3 regions of the Lysinibacillus sp. NPDC098008 genome follow, and region 2 is predicted to be linked to each of the others. Evidence: riboswitches for the same ligand, from Rfam matches in the RefSeq annotation. Region 2 holds a riboswitch; each other region holds the start of a gene.
What was found. A riboswitch is a leader RNA that binds a small molecule or an ion and turns the genes downstream of it on or off. The one in region 2 is predicted to bind cobalamin.
Positions count from the first base shown of each region.

Region 1: it holds a riboswitch for cobalamin, as region 2 does, so the genes downstream of both, ACIQVU_RS08910 (ribonucleotide reductase N-terminal alpha domain-containing protein) here and ACIQVU_RS14255 (FecCD family ABC transporter permease) in region 2, are expected to answer to the same signal.
Region 3: it holds a riboswitch for cobalamin, as region 2 does, so the genes downstream of both, cobT (nicotinate-nucleotide--dimethylbenzimidazole phosphoribosyltransferase) here and ACIQVU_RS14255 (FecCD family ABC transporter permease) in region 2, are expected to answer to the same signal.

Region 1 is NZ_JBIWBA010000007.1:32,133-38,080, reverse strand. Features, by position in the region: gene ACIQVU_RS08945 (histidine phosphatase family protein) at 1-105, shown strand, start outside; gene ACIQVU_RS08940 (bifunctional adenosylcobinamide kinase/adenosylcobinamide-phosphate guanylyltransferase) at 109-669, shown strand; gene cobS (adenosylcobinamide-GDP ribazoletransferase) at 690-1,466, shown strand; gene ACIQVU_RS08930 (histidine phosphatase family protein) at 1,439-2,035, shown strand; gene ACIQVU_RS08925 (bifunctional adenosylcobinamide kinase/adenosylcobinamide-phosphate guanylyltransferase) at 1,987-2,391, shown strand; gene ACIQVU_RS08920 (ECF transporter S component) at 2,393-2,890, shown strand; gene ACIQVU_RS08915 (hypothetical protein) at 2,887-3,570, shown strand; cobalamin riboswitch at 3,659-3,848, shown strand; partial or broken gene ACIQVU_RS08910 (ribonucleotide reductase N-terminal alpha domain-containing protein) at 4,006-5,307, shown strand; gene ACIQVU_RS08905 (hypothetical protein) at 5,449-5,948, shown strand, end outside.
Region 2 is NZ_JBIWBA010000017.1:43,302-49,249, forward strand. Features, by position in the region: gene ACIQVU_RS14240 (nitroreductase family protein) at 1-231, shown strand, start outside; gene ACIQVU_RS14245 (NADPH-dependent FMN reductase) at 295-837, shown strand; gene ACIQVU_RS14250 (biotin transporter BioY) at 897-1,493, opposite strand; cobalamin riboswitch at 1,659-1,846, shown strand; gene ACIQVU_RS14255 (FecCD family ABC transporter permease) at 2,049-3,095, shown strand; gene ACIQVU_RS14260 (heme ABC transporter ATP-binding protein) at 3,100-3,903, shown strand; gene ACIQVU_RS14265 (hypothetical protein) at 4,019-4,189, shown strand; gene ACIQVU_RS14270 (endonuclease Q family protein) at 4,250-5,416, shown strand; gene ACIQVU_RS14275 (S-layer homology domain-containing protein) at 5,522-5,948, shown strand, end outside.
Region 3 is NZ_JBIWBA010000002.1:26,227-32,174, forward strand. Features, by position in the region: gene cobT (nicotinate-nucleotide--dimethylbenzimidazole phosphoribosyltransferase) at 1-1,058, opposite strand, end outside; cobalamin riboswitch at 1,142-1,318, opposite strand; gene ACIQVU_RS02550 (rhodanese-like domain-containing protein) at 1,425-1,727, opposite strand; gene hfq (RNA chaperone Hfq) at 1,826-2,053, opposite strand; gene miaA (tRNA (adenosine(37)-N6)-dimethylallyltransferase MiaA) at 2,133-3,035, opposite strand; gene ACIQVU_RS02565 (alpha/beta fold hydrolase) at 3,022-3,939, opposite strand; gene ACIQVU_RS02570 (glycerol-3-phosphate dehydrogenase/oxidase) at 3,943-5,589, opposite strand.

The sequences.
Region 1 (5,948 bases), on a different contig from region 2:
GCAGCACCCTTTATCCATGGGACAAGTGTGACGGTTATTGCTTATAAAGACCAGCAGTGGCTTGTGAAAGAGATTGGCAATATCCAGCATTTACAGGAGGTGTGAGAAATGCCACTTATTTTTATAGCAGGCGGTGTGCGCAGTGGTAAATCCCAATTTGCTGAACAAATGGCAGCACGCTATTGCCAAGCACAGCGGTTTATTTATCTTGCCTCTGGTGTTGCCTTGGATCAGGAGATGCAGCAGCGCATTTTACGTCATCAGGCAGATCGGCAAGCACAGCCTATACATTGGCACACGGTGGAGGCCCCCTCTGCAATAGCGGATGCGCTTGCTGAATGCAAGGCTGGCGATATTGTGCTATGGGATTGTGTTACAACATGGCTGGCAAATATTTTTTATGAGGGCTTTGATGATGGTACACCTTGCTTTGCACAGCCAGGCTGCTTAGATAACAAGCTTGCACAGGTCAAGCAGGCAATCGAGGCATTGCTAGCACAAGATATTGTGCTGCTTGTTGTGTCGAATGAGCTGTTTGATGAGCCGCCCTATGCAAGCCATGAGGTGGAGCTTTATCGACAAACGCTGGGGCAATGCCATCAATGGTTTGTCGCTACCGCACAAGAAGCCTATGAAATCCATTATGGTATTGTGAAAAGATGGAAGTAATCGAGAAGGAAGGCAAAAAAATGAAAACGATATGGTCTAGCCTACTGCTAGCATTTCAATTTTTTACGGTATTGCCTGTACAGAAAGAGCTGCCATTAAATAGAGCCACCATTACAGGGATGTTTGCCTGCCTACCGTGGATAGGGGCTTTGATGGGGGCAACTGTAGCCGTTGTTCTTTACGGTCTAACACAGTGGACGGCAAGCAGTGATATATTGCTAGCCTTTATTGTGCTGGGGCTCTTTGCCTTATGGACAGGTGGCTTGCATTTAGATGGCTTTATTGATATGGGGGATGCTTATTTTTCGTATCGGGATCGTGAGAAGCGGCTGGAAATTTTAGATGACCCACGGGTGGGGGCATTTGGTGTATTAGCTGTGCTATTTTTATTATTAGGGAAGTTTGTTATTTTGCATGAGCTTTTTGTCCAACAGCAATTTGCTCTATGGATGGCTGTATTCGTACCTTTTTTAACAAGGATTGGGATGAGCCTTTATTTTTTATCGCTGAAATGTGCGAAGGATAAAGGGCTTGCCTATTATTTTCAATCACATATTCATGCAAAGGCATTAACAGGCTGGATGCTAGTATCTCTTATACTGGGGCTAGCGCTTGTACTCGTGATCACAAAGCTGTCAATCGTGCCTGTTATACTTGTAGTGGTGCTAGCGCTGGCCTTGCTGCTATTTCGCCAGTTTACTGTGCGTAATTTTGGCGGTGTATCAGGTGATTTACTGGGCGCTTCAATTGAAGGAATGGAGGTTGTGCTATGGGTGACATTGTTACTGTGCGCTTAATTCGGCATGCACCAACAACTGCCAATATAGAAAAACGCTATCTTGGCTGGACGGATGCACCATTGGCTAATCCAATGGCACTCACTGTAATTGATGATACCGTTCAACAAGTGTATGGCAGTGATTTACAGCGCTGTCAAACAACAGCGTCGTATTATTTTCCAAATGCCAGCTATTGTGCAGATGCAAGATTGCGAGAAATGCATTTTGGGGCATTTGAAGGCAAGACCTATACGGATTTACAGGCACAGCCCCAGTATCGTGCATGGCTCGATGACCCTGACCAGACGCCACCGCCGCAGGGCGAGCGCTTTAAGGCATTTACCGCGCGTGTACTAGATGGCTTTTATGCTTTGCCAAAGGATGAGGATCACTATTATCTTGTCGTTCATGGTGGAGTGATTCGTGCCTTGCTTGTAGCATTTGCTCCAACGGAACAGCCCTTTTGGTCGTATCAGGTGTCGCATGACCAGCAATTTATTTTAACATTTACGCGTAAGGCTTGGGAGGAGGGAGCAAGATGCATATCTTTATTGGTGGAGCCTATAATGGCAAAACCGACTATGTAATGCGTTACTATCAACAGCAGCACGTTGTACTGGTGGATGGTGCAATACCAAAGGAAGCGCCAGCGTGTGACGTGCTGGTGCTGAAAAATTTAGAAAAATGGCTGGTAACACAGTCGTTAGAGGATGATGCGCCACTTATTCAAACGATGCTGACAGAGCTACGGCAGCTAGCGCAGCAATGTACATTGGCAGTGATTGTGACAGATATGGGGCGTGGCGTTGTGCCAATGGACAAGCAGGCACGGCTATTACGGGATACCTGTGGTCGCTTCTATCAGGCTTTATTTGCGGAAGCGGAGCAGGTTGTTCGCATTTGGTATGGCATTGGTGAGTCTATTAAGGAAAAGAGGGAATGACATGGAGCGACAAAAGCTGGTGAAATGGGTACTGGCAGCAATGGTTGCAGCAATTTGTGCGGTGGGGGCAATGATTAAAATTCCATTATTTATCATGCCAACGGTTGCGCTTGACTCAGCGCCTGCCTTTTTAAGTGTTGTTTTTTTATCGCCTGTGCTAGCGGGAGCGGCAGGACTAATTGGGCATTTTATAACAGCATTAACAGCAGGCTTTCCACTAGGTCCGTTGCATCTTATTATTGCTGCTGAAATGTTTGGTGTTGTGTGGCTTTTTGGGGTGATGCATAGAAGGGGGATGCATGTTTGGAAATGGCCTGTTGCCTTTCTGCTAAACGGTGTAGCTGCACCATTGCCGTTTTACTTTATCATTAGCCCAGCATTTTTCTGGGGAGCGCTTGCCAGCATTTGTGCGGCAACAGCGATTAATTTAGTGATAGCTGCTATCGTTATGCCTGTATTAACAAAGGTTTTAGTGCGCAAGGAAGGTAGCCTATTATGAGAAATGCCATACAGGTAGGAAGCCTTATTGCGACAATGGATAATGCGGCAGCCATCGGGCAAAAGCCACAGGATATTGTAGCAGCATCAGATACATTGACAGCCTATATGACAGCGCGTGTTACCTTTTTAGAGCAGCTTGCCGCACAGGCTTTGCCTACGCATATTTTGCTGGCGAATTTTTCGGGAGATGCCGCATGGTCACGTTATCTAGCAGGGATACAGCAAGTTTTTGAGGAAGCAGGGCTTGCCTGCCCTACCATTGCTGGGAGCACAGAATCCAATATGCCAACTAGTCAATCAGGCTTAGCTATTACAATGCTTGGGGAGCCACAGCAGCGTGCAGCCTTTCAGCGTGAACGGCTGAGCTGGTATACATATGGCTTACCGCTTGTGGGGGCAGAGGTACTAGCACAGCCTGAGGATGTTGCACAGCTTCAGCCGATTTTTCAAGCATGGCAGTCAGAAATTGTGCAGCAAGTATGGCCTGTTGGGTCAAAGGGGCTACAGGGGGAATATAGCCGTCTTTTTGGACAGATGGTTGTGGACAGTCCGTTGGATGCAACTAAATCAGCAGGCCCATGCACCGTTCTTTTACTTGGTATAGACCCAGCAAAAGAGCAGCAGGCACAAAAATTTTTCCCTAGAAATTTTGCAAAACTGCATTGCCATCGGGCTTGAGTTGAGCCAAAGCATAACAAGGGGCAAAACACCTATTGCAACCCTAAACACAATATGTTAGATTTGTTTAGGAATCAAAACACTATATATAGTATGTTGGACAAACGGTACCAAGATGGTTTAAAAGGGAATTCGGAGCAAGTATGCTTGTAAGCCGAAGCTGTCCCCGCAACTGTACGTGCTGACAAATAATCAAGGAGCCACTGTTTTTTTAATGGGAAGGCGATTATTTGGAGGAAGCATAAGCCAGGAGACCTGCCGCATTGTTCAAGACAGCAACACATTCTTCGGGGATTGAGAAGTGGAGGCGAGAGATTTGCACACGGCTTTTGTGTGCTTGTCCTTCATTTCCATTTCCGATTGTACAGCGATTATGCAGCCGATTAATGTTGCGTAATCGCTTTTTTATGTTGCTGGAGGAAAGGGAGAGAATAGATGACAACGCAAATTGAACAGCAAATAGCTAAGCTACAACAACGTTACACGGAGGATGAACTGGAAAGCTTTGTGAGATTATCGGATCGCTGGCTACGCAAAAATGATAATGCTACATTTGACGCATGGGCGGATGCAATGATTTTACAGGCGCTTAGCTTGATAGATGAGGAGGAGCCCTACTGGACATTTGTGGCTGCACATCTTTACTTAGAAAAATTATACAATCAATTTGCAGCACAGCGTGGTGTTGCACCAACGGATGTGTATCAAGCATTCCCAGCACAGCTTGCACGATATACAGAGGCTGGCTTGTATCATAACAGCTTAACAGCTAAATATAGTGCACAGGAGCTACAGCAATTAACAAGCTATTTAGACGCTAGTCGTGACGAGCTATTTACATATATCGGCTTAAAAACATTAATGGATCGCTATGTTGTGCGTGATTATACGAAAACGCCTGTGGAGCTTCCTCAGGAGCGCTGGATGGTCATTGCCATGACATTAATGCAGGATGAAACAGAGGACCGTTTAACAAAGGTGCAAGAGGCTTATTGGGCGATGAGTAATTTATATATGACAGTCGCAACACCAACATTATCGAATGCTGGGAAAACACATGGTCAGCTTTCTAGCTGCTTTATTGACACAGTCGATGATAGCCTGCAAAGCATTTATGATACTAATACCGATGTGGCGACATTATCAAAATATGGCGGTGGTATCGGTGTTTATATGGGAAAAATTCGTAGCCGTGGCTCAGCCATTAAAGGCTTTAAGGGCGCATCCAGTGGTGTGCTACCGTGGATTAAGCAGCTCAATAATACAGCCGTTTCAGTTGACCAGCTTGGACAACGCCAAGGAGCTATCGCTGTTTATTTAGATGTTTGGCATAAGGATGTTTTTACATTTTTAGATTTACGCCTAAACAATGGGGATGAGCGTTTACGTGCCCATGATATTTTTACAGGGCTATGCATACCAGATATTTTTATGGAAGCAGTGGAGGCACGTGAGGATTGGCATTTATTTGACCCGCATGAAGTACGTGAGGTGATGGGCTTCTCCTTAGAGGATTCCTACGATGAAGCAAAGGGAAATGGCTCCTTCCGCACGAACTATGCTGCATGTGTGGCAAATCCATTATTAAGCCGTGAAGTCGTACCAGCCATTGATATTATGAAGCGAATTATGCGCTCACAGCTCGAAACAGGTGTGCCGTTTATGTTCTACCGTGATGAAGTGAACCGCATGAATCCGAATCAGCATGAAGGCATGATTTACAGTTCGAATTTGTGTTAATTGTAGCACCTTCAATCAGAAATGGTTGTCGAAAACTCCGTTAAACGGGGAAAGTCACTCAGTGATAACCCACCGTGCTAAATCTTTTGATTAAATATTTGGAGTTTTATATAATAGAACAAATATTCTGTTTTAGGAGTGATTGATATTTCTAAAGAATATGGGTTCATATATGTAACAACAAATAAATTAAATGGTAAAAAATATATTGGGAAATGTATTTATGATCGAGTAAATAACTGGGAAAATTACTTAGGATCAGGAGTATATTTGAAAAGAGCCATAAAAAAATACGGTAAAGAAAATTTTGAGAGAGAAATTATTTGTAATGCTTATTCTGAAGAAGAATTAAATCAATTAGAAGAGTTTTACTTGAATTACTTTGATGTTGTTAATTCTACTGAATATTATAATATTAAACTTACTTCAATTGGTGGAGATATCTTTACTTTTAACCCAAATAAGGAAGCTATAAGAAAGCAAAGAACTGAGCAAATGACTGGCAAAGGCAATCATCAATTTGGCAAGCCTAAAACAAAAAAAATGATTGAATCAGTGAAAAAGGCCAACTCAAAGTGTGTCATAATTGATAGTGTTGAATATGAATCAGTCACACTGGCTTCACACCAATTAGGAAT
Region 2 (5,948 bases):
GCAATTCGCAATGCCTCTCTATCTGCAATGCTATTTATGCTTACAGCGAAAAATCGTGGCTGGGATACTTGCCCAATGATTGGCTTTGATCAGCAACAAATGCGTGCATTATTTAATGTGCCAGAAACGCATGAGATTGTCCTGATGATTACGATTGGCAAAGAAAAGGAAAGCAGCCGTCGTTTACGTGGCTATCGAAAGCCTGTCGAAGAATTTGTCACGTATTATTAATGTGGTATAAAATAGAATAGCTATACAAATACTATGACTAATATTCATTTAGGAGGAAACATCGTGAAAGTAGTAGCCATCGTAGGTAGTATCCGTAAAGAATCTTATAATATGCAGTTAGCTCAATTTATTCAAAAACGTTATGCAGAAAAATTCGATCTTGAAGTTTTAAGTTTAAAAGATTTACCAATGTATAATCAAGATAACGAAAATGATCCACCACAAACAGTGCTTGATTTTAAAGCAAAAGTAAAAGCGGCAGATGCTGTGTTATGGGTAACACCAGAATATAATGGAACAGTTCCAGGTGTCATGGTCAATGCTATTGACTGGTTATCTCGTGTGGATAAAGTAATGATCGGTAAACCATCTATTATAATGGGTGCTTCTATGGGGAACTTAGGTACAGTTAAAGCTCAATTACATTTACGTGATATTTTATTCTCTCCTGGTGTCAATTCACCATTACTAAGTGGTAACGATGTTTATATTGGTGCTGTGCATACGAAATTTGATGCAGAAGGAAATTTAACGGATGAAGGAACTGTAAAATTCCTTGATGTTGTGATGGATAACTTTATTGACTGGGCAAAAAAATATATTTAATGTATAGAAGGGCTGTTGAGAAAGCTGACGTTTTATTGGCTTTCTCACAGCTCTTTTGCTTATTTGATTGGAATAATTTTTAATGTTTTTTGTAATCGGTAAGCAAAGATACCTGCAAAGACAGATAAGATAACATCCTTTGGTAGTGGTGGAACCATCCAAAGCCACGCTAATTTATATGTAAAGCCTTCTGGTGCGCTTGCCCAAAGCTTATACGCAAAATACATCCAATTTGTGCCGAATACATAATTAAAGATAAAGGCGATTAACGCAGCCACTATATAGCTCATTTTTGTGCCACTGCGTTCGACAATAAGACCAGCAATAAATGCCAATAAAATATATGACACAATAAAACCAAAAGTAGGGCTTAAAATTTGCCCAAAGCCTCCACCAAAGCGAGAAAAGACAGGCGCTCCTGCTAATCCGATACACATATAGACAGTACAAGCGAGCGCGCCTTTTCGACTACCAAGAATAAGACCTGATAAAATGGCAAAGAAAGTTTGCAGTGTGATTGGGACACCACCCACTACTAAAAATGGTATAAAGGAAGTAATATTAGCACCTACCATCATTAGTGTAGAGAATAAGCCAATATAAGCGATATCTACGGTTCTTAATTTATGATGACGGTGTTCTGTAACTGTTGCCATGCTCTCACCTCTAATTTTTATAGTTATTAATGCTAGTGTAAAGAATGGATATATTTGTGTCAACATAAAAATTTCATTTAGTTAACTAAAATATAGAGCTGTTAAATAATAGTTCCATATGGACGAACAACCTATAAAACTGTATGATAGAGTCGTTATCATTTAATATTATTTGCTACTATTGGTGTGACATCTTTTTATGTCACTTAAAAGGGAAGTCGGTGAAAGTCCGACGCTGTCCCGCAACTGTAACGACGAGTTCTATGATTTTTATGCCACTGTTGAAAAATGGGAAGGCTATCAGAGGACGCAGAATCGAAGCCAGGAGACCTGCCAATTAGTAATACCTGTAATGCCCACGAGGATGCAAGCAATTACGGACAATAGCTGGTTATTTTCTGACTTTGTTTAATCGAGGGTATTTCTATGCATATTTTTGTATAGAATGCCTTTTTTTATTTTGCTTCAACTTTATTGTTGTTGAGATAAATAATCATAGGCTCTGAAAGGCATTAGCTAATTGCTTTATCCATCAAATTTGTAGGAGTTTACTGAATGAATAAAAAGTTTATATTATTTTCTGTACTACTTGTTTTCATATTAATCGTTTCTATGACCTTTGCTGTAATGGTTGGGTCTGTATCTGTAACGCCATTATATGTTTGGAAGGTGATTCTTTCGAAGCTACCTTTTATACATAACTTTATAGAGTCTGATTGGAGCCGCTCACAGGAAATTATTATTTGGCAAATACGAGTGCCACGTGTCATACTGGCGGCTATTGTTGGAGCAGGCTTAGCAATTGCAGGTGCTGCTATTCAGGCGCTTGTGCGAAATTCTATTGCTGATCCTTATATTTTAGGTATTTCTTCAGGCGCAGCGGTGGGAGCAACCTCTGTTATTATTTTAGGTGCTTTTTCGTTTTTAGGTATGTATGCTCTTTCCGTATCCGCCTTTTTAGGGTCATTATTTGCTATTGTGCTTGTATTTTTTTTATCGCGTGTTGGAGGGCGTGTTTCTATCTTTCGTCTACTATTAGCAGGCATGGCGGTGTCCTTTATTTTAACAGCCGTTTCGAATTTTATTTTAATGATGGCAAAGCAAGAGGGTGCATTAAAGGCAGTGATGTTTTGGATGCTTGGTAGTTTAGCTGGTGCCAAATGGACAAATATTATCATTCCAGCTATCGTCCTTTTAGTAGTATTTGCTTTACTTTGGCTCCATTATCGAAACTTAAATTTACTATTATTGGGCGAAGAGGCTGCTGTCACATTAGGTGTCAACCTTCAGCAATTTCGTATACAGCTTGTCTTACTTGTTTCGTTATTAACAGGGGTACTTGTTGCTGTAAGCGGTGCTATTGGCTTTGTAGGATTAATCATTCCACATATTGTCCGATTAATTGTCGGGTCTAATTATAAATATGTTATACCCATTAGTGCCTTATTGGGCGGGATTTTCTTAGTTTGGGCAGATGCAGTGGCTCGAATTATTATTGCTCCTCAGGAAATGCCAATTGGTATTATTACTGCCTTTTGTGGCGGACCATTCTTTATTTGGCTACTCCGTCGTAACAATTATTCTTTTGGTGAAGGAGATTAAAAAGATGACATTAGAAGCAAAGCAAGTATCATTCTCCATTAACGATCAGCGCATATTACATGAAGTGAGTATTCACATAAAGGAAAAGCAATTTGTTGGGCTAATTGGTCCTAATGGTAGCGGTAAATCAACGTTGTTAAAAAATATGTATCGTTTATTAAAGCCTGAAAATGGTACAATTTTATTAAACGAGCACGATATTTTAAAGCAATCGAGTAAAGCTATTGCCAAAAATTTAGCTGTTGTTAGTCAAGAAACACCTGTATTATTTGATTTTACTGTACATGATTTAGTTAGTATGGGTAGAACACCACATAAAAAGTTATTAGAGCTAGACAAAGAGCAGGATTTTCGAATTGTGAAAGATGCGCTGAAGCAAACAGGTATTGAGCATCTAGCAAAACGCAGCTTTAGCTCCCTTTCAGGAGGCGAGAAAAAGCGTGTTATGGTTGCGCGGGCACTTGCACAACAAGCACAGGTGCTTATTCTAGATGAGCCAACAAATCATTTAGATATTCAACATCAGCTTCAGGTGATGGATTTAATTCAAACCTTACATTTAACAGTAGTCGCAGCTTTGCATGACTTAAATATTGCGGCTATGTACTGTGATCAAATATATGTGCTACAGCATGGACGGATTGTATGCTATGGTACACCAGAGGAAGTGCTAACGCCTGCATTATTGCAAAAGGTATTTGGTGTCTACGCGGATATTCAGACACATGCATTGACAGGCAAGCCATATCTAACCTATATTCCTGAACAATTTACAAGCAATAAAATAAAGGCAGTAGCAGCAACATAATTGAGCATACTATATCAATGGGCTATTAAGAAAATTTCCACTTTCTTGATAGCCTATTTCCTTGTATAGATAGCTTAATTTTAGGGAACTTTATGGTTGAAAGGAATGATAAACAATGGAAGAAATAAAATTAGCCAACCTCAATCAACAGCAACTTGATAAAATTAATAAGCTAGAGAAGGATATAGGTGTTACATTAGTAGCATATGATTCATCCGAAATACCAGCTCAAGGATCAACTGCCTATGAAGCGAACCCTAACATGGCAGGTCATCATAAACAATAAAATGCCTTGCAGTAATGTAAGGTACTTTTCTTTTAACATACACAAAAGGAAGTGCTATAAATGAAAGAGTTTTATGCAGATTTACATATTCATATTGGTCGTACTGCTAGTGGACGTGCTGTGAAAATTACAGGCAGTAAAACATTAACATTAGCACGCATCTTAGAAACAGCCAGTGCAAGAAAGGGGTTAGATATTATTGGTATTATCGATTGTCATTCACCAGAGGTTATAGAGGAAATGAGTGAGCTATTAGCGCAAGGTGAACTAAAGGAGCTAGAAGGAGGGGGGCTACGTTTTCAGGAAACAACACTAATTCCAGGTTCAGAAATTGAAATTTATGATCAATTTTGCCATGGCCCTATTCATGTGCTTGCATACTTCCCTACACTTTTGCTAATGAAGCAATTTTCAAATTGGATGGCTCAGCATATGAAAAATATCCATTTAAGCTCACAGCGAATCTATTGTGATGGACGAACATTACAGCAAAAGGTGTATGAATTGGGTGGGCTTTTTATTCCTGCACATGTTTTTACCCCCTTTAAAAGCCTGTTTGGCAAAGGTGTTCAGCGCAGTTTAACAGAGGTATTTGATCCGAAGATGATAGACGCTATTGAATTAGGGTTAAGCTCTGATACAATGATGGTCAATCAAATAAAAGAGCTTCAGGCATATACATTTGTTAGTAACTCTGATGCTCATTCCCTTGGAAAAATAGCACGTGAATATCAAAAGCTACGATTAGCAGCAGCCAATTTTACAGAGCTAAAAAAGGCTCTTCATGAACAGCAGGGTCGTGCAGTCCTTGCAAATTATGGATTAAATCCTTTACTTGGTAAATACCATCAAACCGTCTGTGCAAAATGTGGTGAACAGCTTGATAATCTAGCAACTCACTGTACAAATTGTGGAAGTACACAAATTATAAAAGGTGTGGCTACACGCATTCAGGAGCTATCGGAGGATTTACTGAATACTCGATATAGACCCCCTTATATTCATCAGGTGCCGTTAGATTTTATTCCTGGAATTGGACCTAAGATGCTGGAACGATTACTGCAAGCATTTGGAACAGAGATGAATATTTTACACAATGTAACACTAGAGCAGCTTGAACAAATTGTCCCCTCTAAAATTGCTACATTCATTGATCAAGCAAGAACAGGTCAATTAGCGATTGCTGTTGGGGGTGGTGGAATTTATGGAAAAATACAAGCTGACTAAATAAGGAATAGAAATTAAAAAAATATTATTATTTAACCTATTTTTAACCTTTCTCTAGTAAAATGGTGGTTACATGTACTATTTTATAGATGGAGGCGAAAGTGTATGCAATTATCAAAGAAATTTCGTTTTTTAGCTACAAGTATACTTGCTTTACAGTTAGTTGCCCCTGTAGCAGCCAATGCAGAGGAGCAAACCGACAATATAGCACCGAGCTGGGCTGTTCAGGCAGATTATGTGGCACTGGGTGATTCATTAGCTCATGGTATGAATGAGCTAGGTCTTATTGGGCTAAGCTACACAGATTTTGTAGCACAAGCATTGCAACAAGAGGGCTTTTTAGCTTCCTATAACAAAGGCTTTGCGATGTCAGGCTATACAACAACAAATATTTTAACAGATATCCAAAATAATGTAGAAAAGGCAGTGACGGGCTTTGGCTATACAAGTGAGCAAGTAAAGCTACGTGATGCTATTAAAAATGCTGAAATTATTACATTAACTGCTGGAGCCAATGATTTATTGCCTATTT
Region 3 (5,948 bases), on a different contig from region 2:
TTGTTTGGTTTTTCTAATTTCATCGTTTCCTCTAATGTCGCCATATTTTTCATCATTGAGCAAGCCGCATCCAAAATCGGGAAGGCTAAGGCTGCGCCAGAGCCTTCTCCTAAGCGCATATTCATATGTAGCATCGGCTCAATGCCAAGCAATTCAGCAGCCATTTTAGCACCCGGCTCCTCTGAGGCATGAGAAGGAATCATATAATCCTTTACTTTCGGCTCAAGCTTATAGGCAATAAGTGCAGCAATAGTCGAAATAAAACCATCAATTACAACAGGCTTACGATGTGCAGCAGCAGCAAGTATAACACCAGCCATCGCTCCTATCTCTAGCCCTCCAACTTTAGCCAGTACATCAATTATATCTTTAGGATTTGGTTGATTAATCGCAATGGCTTTTTTAATAACAGCTACTTTATGTACAATGCCCCCTTGACCAACACCTGCACCAAACCCTGTAACATCAATAGGATCACAGCCCGTCAAAACAGCTAATATAGCAGCGCTTGGTGTTGTATTACCAATCCCCATTTCCCCTGTTCCAAGTACAGTAGCTCCCTGTGCTATTTCCTCCATTGCCACATGAATCCCGACTTCAATAGATTGAATCGCTTCCTCTCTGGACATAGCAGAACCTCTTGCCATATTAGCAGTGCCATATTTAATTTTCTGCATTATAACACCAGCATCAGGCGGAATATCCCCTTTAACACCAACATCTACTGTGACAACCTTTGTATTCGTTATACGGGCAATCGCACAAACACCTGTACCACCCTTCGGAAAATTTAATGTTTGAAGGAGCGTAACATCTTGTGGATTGGATGTAACACCCTCCTCACAAACACCATGATCTGCCGCACAAACAATCATGACCTTTTGTTCAAGGCTTGGCACTAACTGTTCTGTTATTCCAGCAAGCTGTACAGCAATGGACTCCAGTTTCCCTAAACTTCCCGGAGGCTTACATAGTGTATCGATTCGCATTTTTGCTTGCTCCATCATCTCCTTCTGAACACCCTGAATGTTATGAATTGTACTTTGTAATAATTGCATCATTATTTCTCCCTTCATTTAAACAAAAAAGTCTGTAGTTTATTGTCATGACAAATAAACTACAGACTTTTCCATCATCTATATCTTCCCAAAGCAAGCAGGCAGGTCTTCTGGCTCAAGTTCAACATTTCATAACACCTTCCCAGCTATTCACCAGTGGTATTCGCTATGAAACTCCCTTATACAGTGGCGGGTCCGCTAAAGCTTTTCACTTTATTCCCTATTCTCCCGTAATGGGCACCTAATGCTTTTATATAATTGAAACTTCTATTTCTACCTTCTATCCATCAGTTCGGTCACTCTATCCGTCACTTTTTGGATTCTATCCGCCATTTTGGCTGTTCTATCCGTTTTCTTTGAAAGAGGTTATTTAAACTCCAACTCACCATCATATGCAAGCATGCCGCCTTCAAGGTTTGTTACATCGAATCCATGTGCCTCTAAGTAAGCGCAGGCATTGGCAGAGCGTCCTCCTGCCTTACAAACAATAATATATGGCTTTGTGACATCTAATTCTTCTAGGCGCTCAGGGATTGTAGCAAGAGCAATATGCTGTGCGCCAGGGATCATGCCGTGTGCAACCTCATCGTCTTCACGTACATCAATAATATATAAATCTTCATTTGCATCCAATAGTTCTAATAATTGTGTTGTTTCCATTGATTTCATTATTATAGCCTCCAAAATAGCAATTTCCTCTATCATTATAGCTTGAAGTCTAAAAAACAGCTAGTGCGAAGAACGCATTAGCTGTTTTATAACCTTTATCATTCAGTTTCTAACAACTCTACGTGCTTGGCTGGAACGAATGTAGAAATAGCGTGCTTGTAGATAAGATGTTGCTTATGTTCAACATCCATTAATAAAACGGTAAAATTATCATAGGATTTCACTGTTCCCTTTAGCTGAAATCCATTTAACAAAAAGACAGTGACAAAAATACTGTTTTTACGTAATTGATTTAAAAACGCATCTTGCAAATTAATTGATTTCATCCAATAGCCTCCCTACCAACTTTCTACCTCTTCATTCCTATAGTAGCATGTTCTACCAATTTATCAATGAGTAATTTATCTATAATTGCTCATCGGCTGTTAAAAAATAAACGTCCATTTTATTACGAAAATAAGTTAGCTGCCTTTTCGCATAGCGGCGTGAATTTTGTTTTAAGCTATCAATCGCTTCCTCTAATGAGCATTTGCCATCTAAGTAATCATATAATTCCTTGTAGCCAATTGCTTGAATGGACTGCACACCTCGAATATTCTGCTGCCATAGACCTTTTACTTCGTCTAAAAGCCCTTGCTCCATCATGATATCGACACGACGGTTAATACGGTCATATAGCACTTCACGGGACATATTTTGCCCTAGCCCAATAATAACATGCTTATACAGCGGTACTTGTCCACGATTTTGGGCTTCAGCCGCTTTTGATACACCACTTAACTCCAGCATTTCCAATGCGCGAATCACACGGCGTGTATTATTAGGATGAATGGTTGCGGCTGTTTTAGGGTCTAGCTTTTGTAGCTTATGATGCATTGCCTCTGGGCCGAGTGCTGCTAGCTCATCATAGTAAGCTTTACGTGTCGCTTCATCTACTCGTTCTTCAGTAAATTGGAAATCATAAAGTACGGCTTGGATGTATAAGCCTGAGCCACCAACTATGATGGGAAGCTTCTGTCTGGCTTGAATTTCTGCAATTTTGTCCCGTACTAGCCTTTGGTAATCTGCCACAGAAAAAGCTTCCGTTGGCTCTAAAAAGCTAAGTAAATGATGGGGAATTCCCTCCATCTCCTGCTCTGTAATTTTAGCTGTACCAATATCTAGCCCCTTATAAATTTGCATGGAATCACCGTTAATAATTTCTCCATTATATTTTTTGGCTAATTCAATGCTTAACGCTGTTTTACCAGAGGCAGTGGGACCAACGATGGCTACCACTTCAGCCTGCTCTATACTACTTTGTATCATATTTTTCTAACCACCGTAATAAAACTTGAAAAACTGCTTGTTGATTATCTTCATTTAAAATTTCATGACGTTTATCCTCAAATAAATAAACCGTTACATCCTGTACACCTGCTGCTGCGAATTGCTCAGCAACTGTGTAAACACCTAAGCCCTGTTCACCAACAGGGTCCTTGCTGCCGCTTATCAAAAGAATCGGCAAATCCTTCCTCACTTTAGCGATTTCCTTTTTGCGATTCAATGTTGTAAAGCCTGTTGTTAAATCAACGAAAAATTGATTTGTTGGAATAAAGCCACAATACGGATCATCAATATATTTTTGAACCTCTTGCTGGACAGAAGTTAGCCAGTCGTAAGCCGTTTTGGGATTTGGGAATTGCTTATTAAAGCTGCCAAAGCTGAGCTGATTTAATAGCTGACTCTCTGTTTCTTTACCAAGTCCTTTTGCTAATGCCCTAGCAAGAAGATTTCCTACCGCATGTAATGCTGTAACATTGCCTGTTCCACATAAAATCACTCTATCCACATTATTGCTATATAGTTGAATATAGCGTCTTGTAATAAATGAACCCATACTATGACCAAAAAGTATTAATGGCACATCAGCAAACTGCTTGTGTAGCTGTGTAATAATCTCATGAGCATCTTTCACAACACGCTCAAAGCCATGATGTTCAGCGAAAAAGCCTAAAGTGCCATTATAGGCAGCCGTTTCGCCATGTCCACGATGATCATGCATTGTTACAGCATAGCCTGCTGCATTCAGTGTTTGTGCAAATGAAAGGTAACGACCACTATGCTCTGCCATACCATGTAAAATATGAATATGACCAATGCATGGTGCCTTTGGCTGTAATGTGCGAGTGAAAATAAAATGTTGATCTGACATTTGAATATAGCGTGTCATTTGTTACTCTCCCTCTTTCGCAAAATATGTCGCATCCATAATCGCTTGATCAAGCTGTGTGATATAGGCATTTTTTTGTGCCTCTGTATAATTTAAACGCTGCTGCATCACTTGTACAACCTGCTGCTTATAGAGCTTAACGGCTTCAATATCAAAGTATAATAAACCTGTACGACGAATAAAGAAGTCACTTGGTGTGTAGACCATTTCTGCTTCAATGCCATACAGTAACATTGCATGTAAGGCAAGGGGCATTGTGCTACCGTGTTCATGCAAATATTTGACACGGTCAAATAACGCATCGACATTTGTACCATACTTTTGGACAAGCTGCTTTGCTTCATCATAGTTTAAGCCGTATTGTACACCTTCTCGCGCTTTATAGGCGATATAGTCAGGGAAATTAATCGCATTGATGCCCTTTGCACCAGAAAGTGAGAGCTCACGTGTTAGACAGGGGCCTGCATGCTTATAGCGACGAAGCTTCACAATTTTATCCACAATGGTTTCTGCCATTTGACGATAGCCTGTTAGTTTACCACCTGCAATCGTCATTAACCCACTTGGTGCTATCCAAATTTCATCCTTTCTGGAGATTTCAGAGGGATCCTTGCCTTTTTCATAGATAAGCGGACGTACTCCTGCCCATGTCGATTCAATTGTATCCTTGGTAATCGTAGCCGTTGGAAATACTTTTTTCGCTGCCTCTATTAAATAATCGACATCTTTCTTTGTTGCAACAGGATGTATTGGGTCACCCTCAAAAACTGTATCTGTTGTGCCAATATAGGCTTTTCCATCACGTGGAATCGCAAAAGCCATTCGCCCATCCACAATATCAAAATAAACAGCCTGCTTCAGCGGAAAATATTTTTGGCTTACAACAATATGAACGCCCTTTGTTAAACGTAGTTGCTTATTATCCGTGACTTTATCCTTTTGTCGTATTACATCCACCCAAGGACCTGCTGCATTGACAATTTGTGCGGCATGAACATCAAAGATTCTGCCTGTTACATGATCCTTTACCTTAATGCCAACGAGCTTTTTCCTGTCATAAATAAACGCTGTCATCTCAGCATAATTAACGCAAAGTGCTCCATGCTCTGCGGCTTTTTTTAATACTTCAATGGTAAGTCGTGCATCATCTGTACGATACTCTACATAATAGCCACCACCAACAAGTCCATCTGGGTTTAGTAAAGGCTCTAATGCAAGCGTTTCCTCTGCGCTTAGCATTGTTCGACGCTCCTGCTTTTTTACACCCGCCAAACGGTCATACACCTTTAATGCTAGCGATGTTGTGAGCGGACTAAGGGAGCCCTTTTTATATAAGGGCAAGAGCATTTTTTCAGGTGTTGTAACATGAACGGCATTATCATAAACAATTTCACGCTCACGTCCTACTTCCGCTACTACGCCAACATCGAATTGCTTTAAATAACGTAAACCCCCGTGAATCAGCTTTGTTGAACGACTCGATGTACCTGCTGAAAAATCTTGCATATCAATTAAGGCAACAGATAGCCCCCTTGATGCAGCATCTAGTGCAATGCCTGCTCCTGTAATACCTCCACCAATAACGAGTACATCAAAACTATAGTGCTCTAAATAGTGTAAAATTTTAGGACGCTGCTCAAATGAAAACATACTTTTCTCCCCCAATAGCTATAATTTAAAAATTGTTGTCGCCTCTACAGCCTTTATACAGTGCTGTAGCTTAGTTTTCCTTCATTTGTGGCTGATAGATTTTCCTACTTGTCCAAAGTGCAGATAGTTCATCTTGATTTTGCCAAAAACCTGTGGCAAGCCCTGCTAAATAGGCTGCTCCTAGTGCTGTAGATTCATTCAGCTTTACCTGTAAAATATTACTTCCGTATGTTCCACTTTTTTCGAATACATTTCTAAATTCTTAGCAGTACGAAGCCATTGGATAGCTGAAACACATTGCCCTCTAATGTATAGGTAACGTTGTCAGATTGAACTACCTGTTGCTCTGTATTTAATAG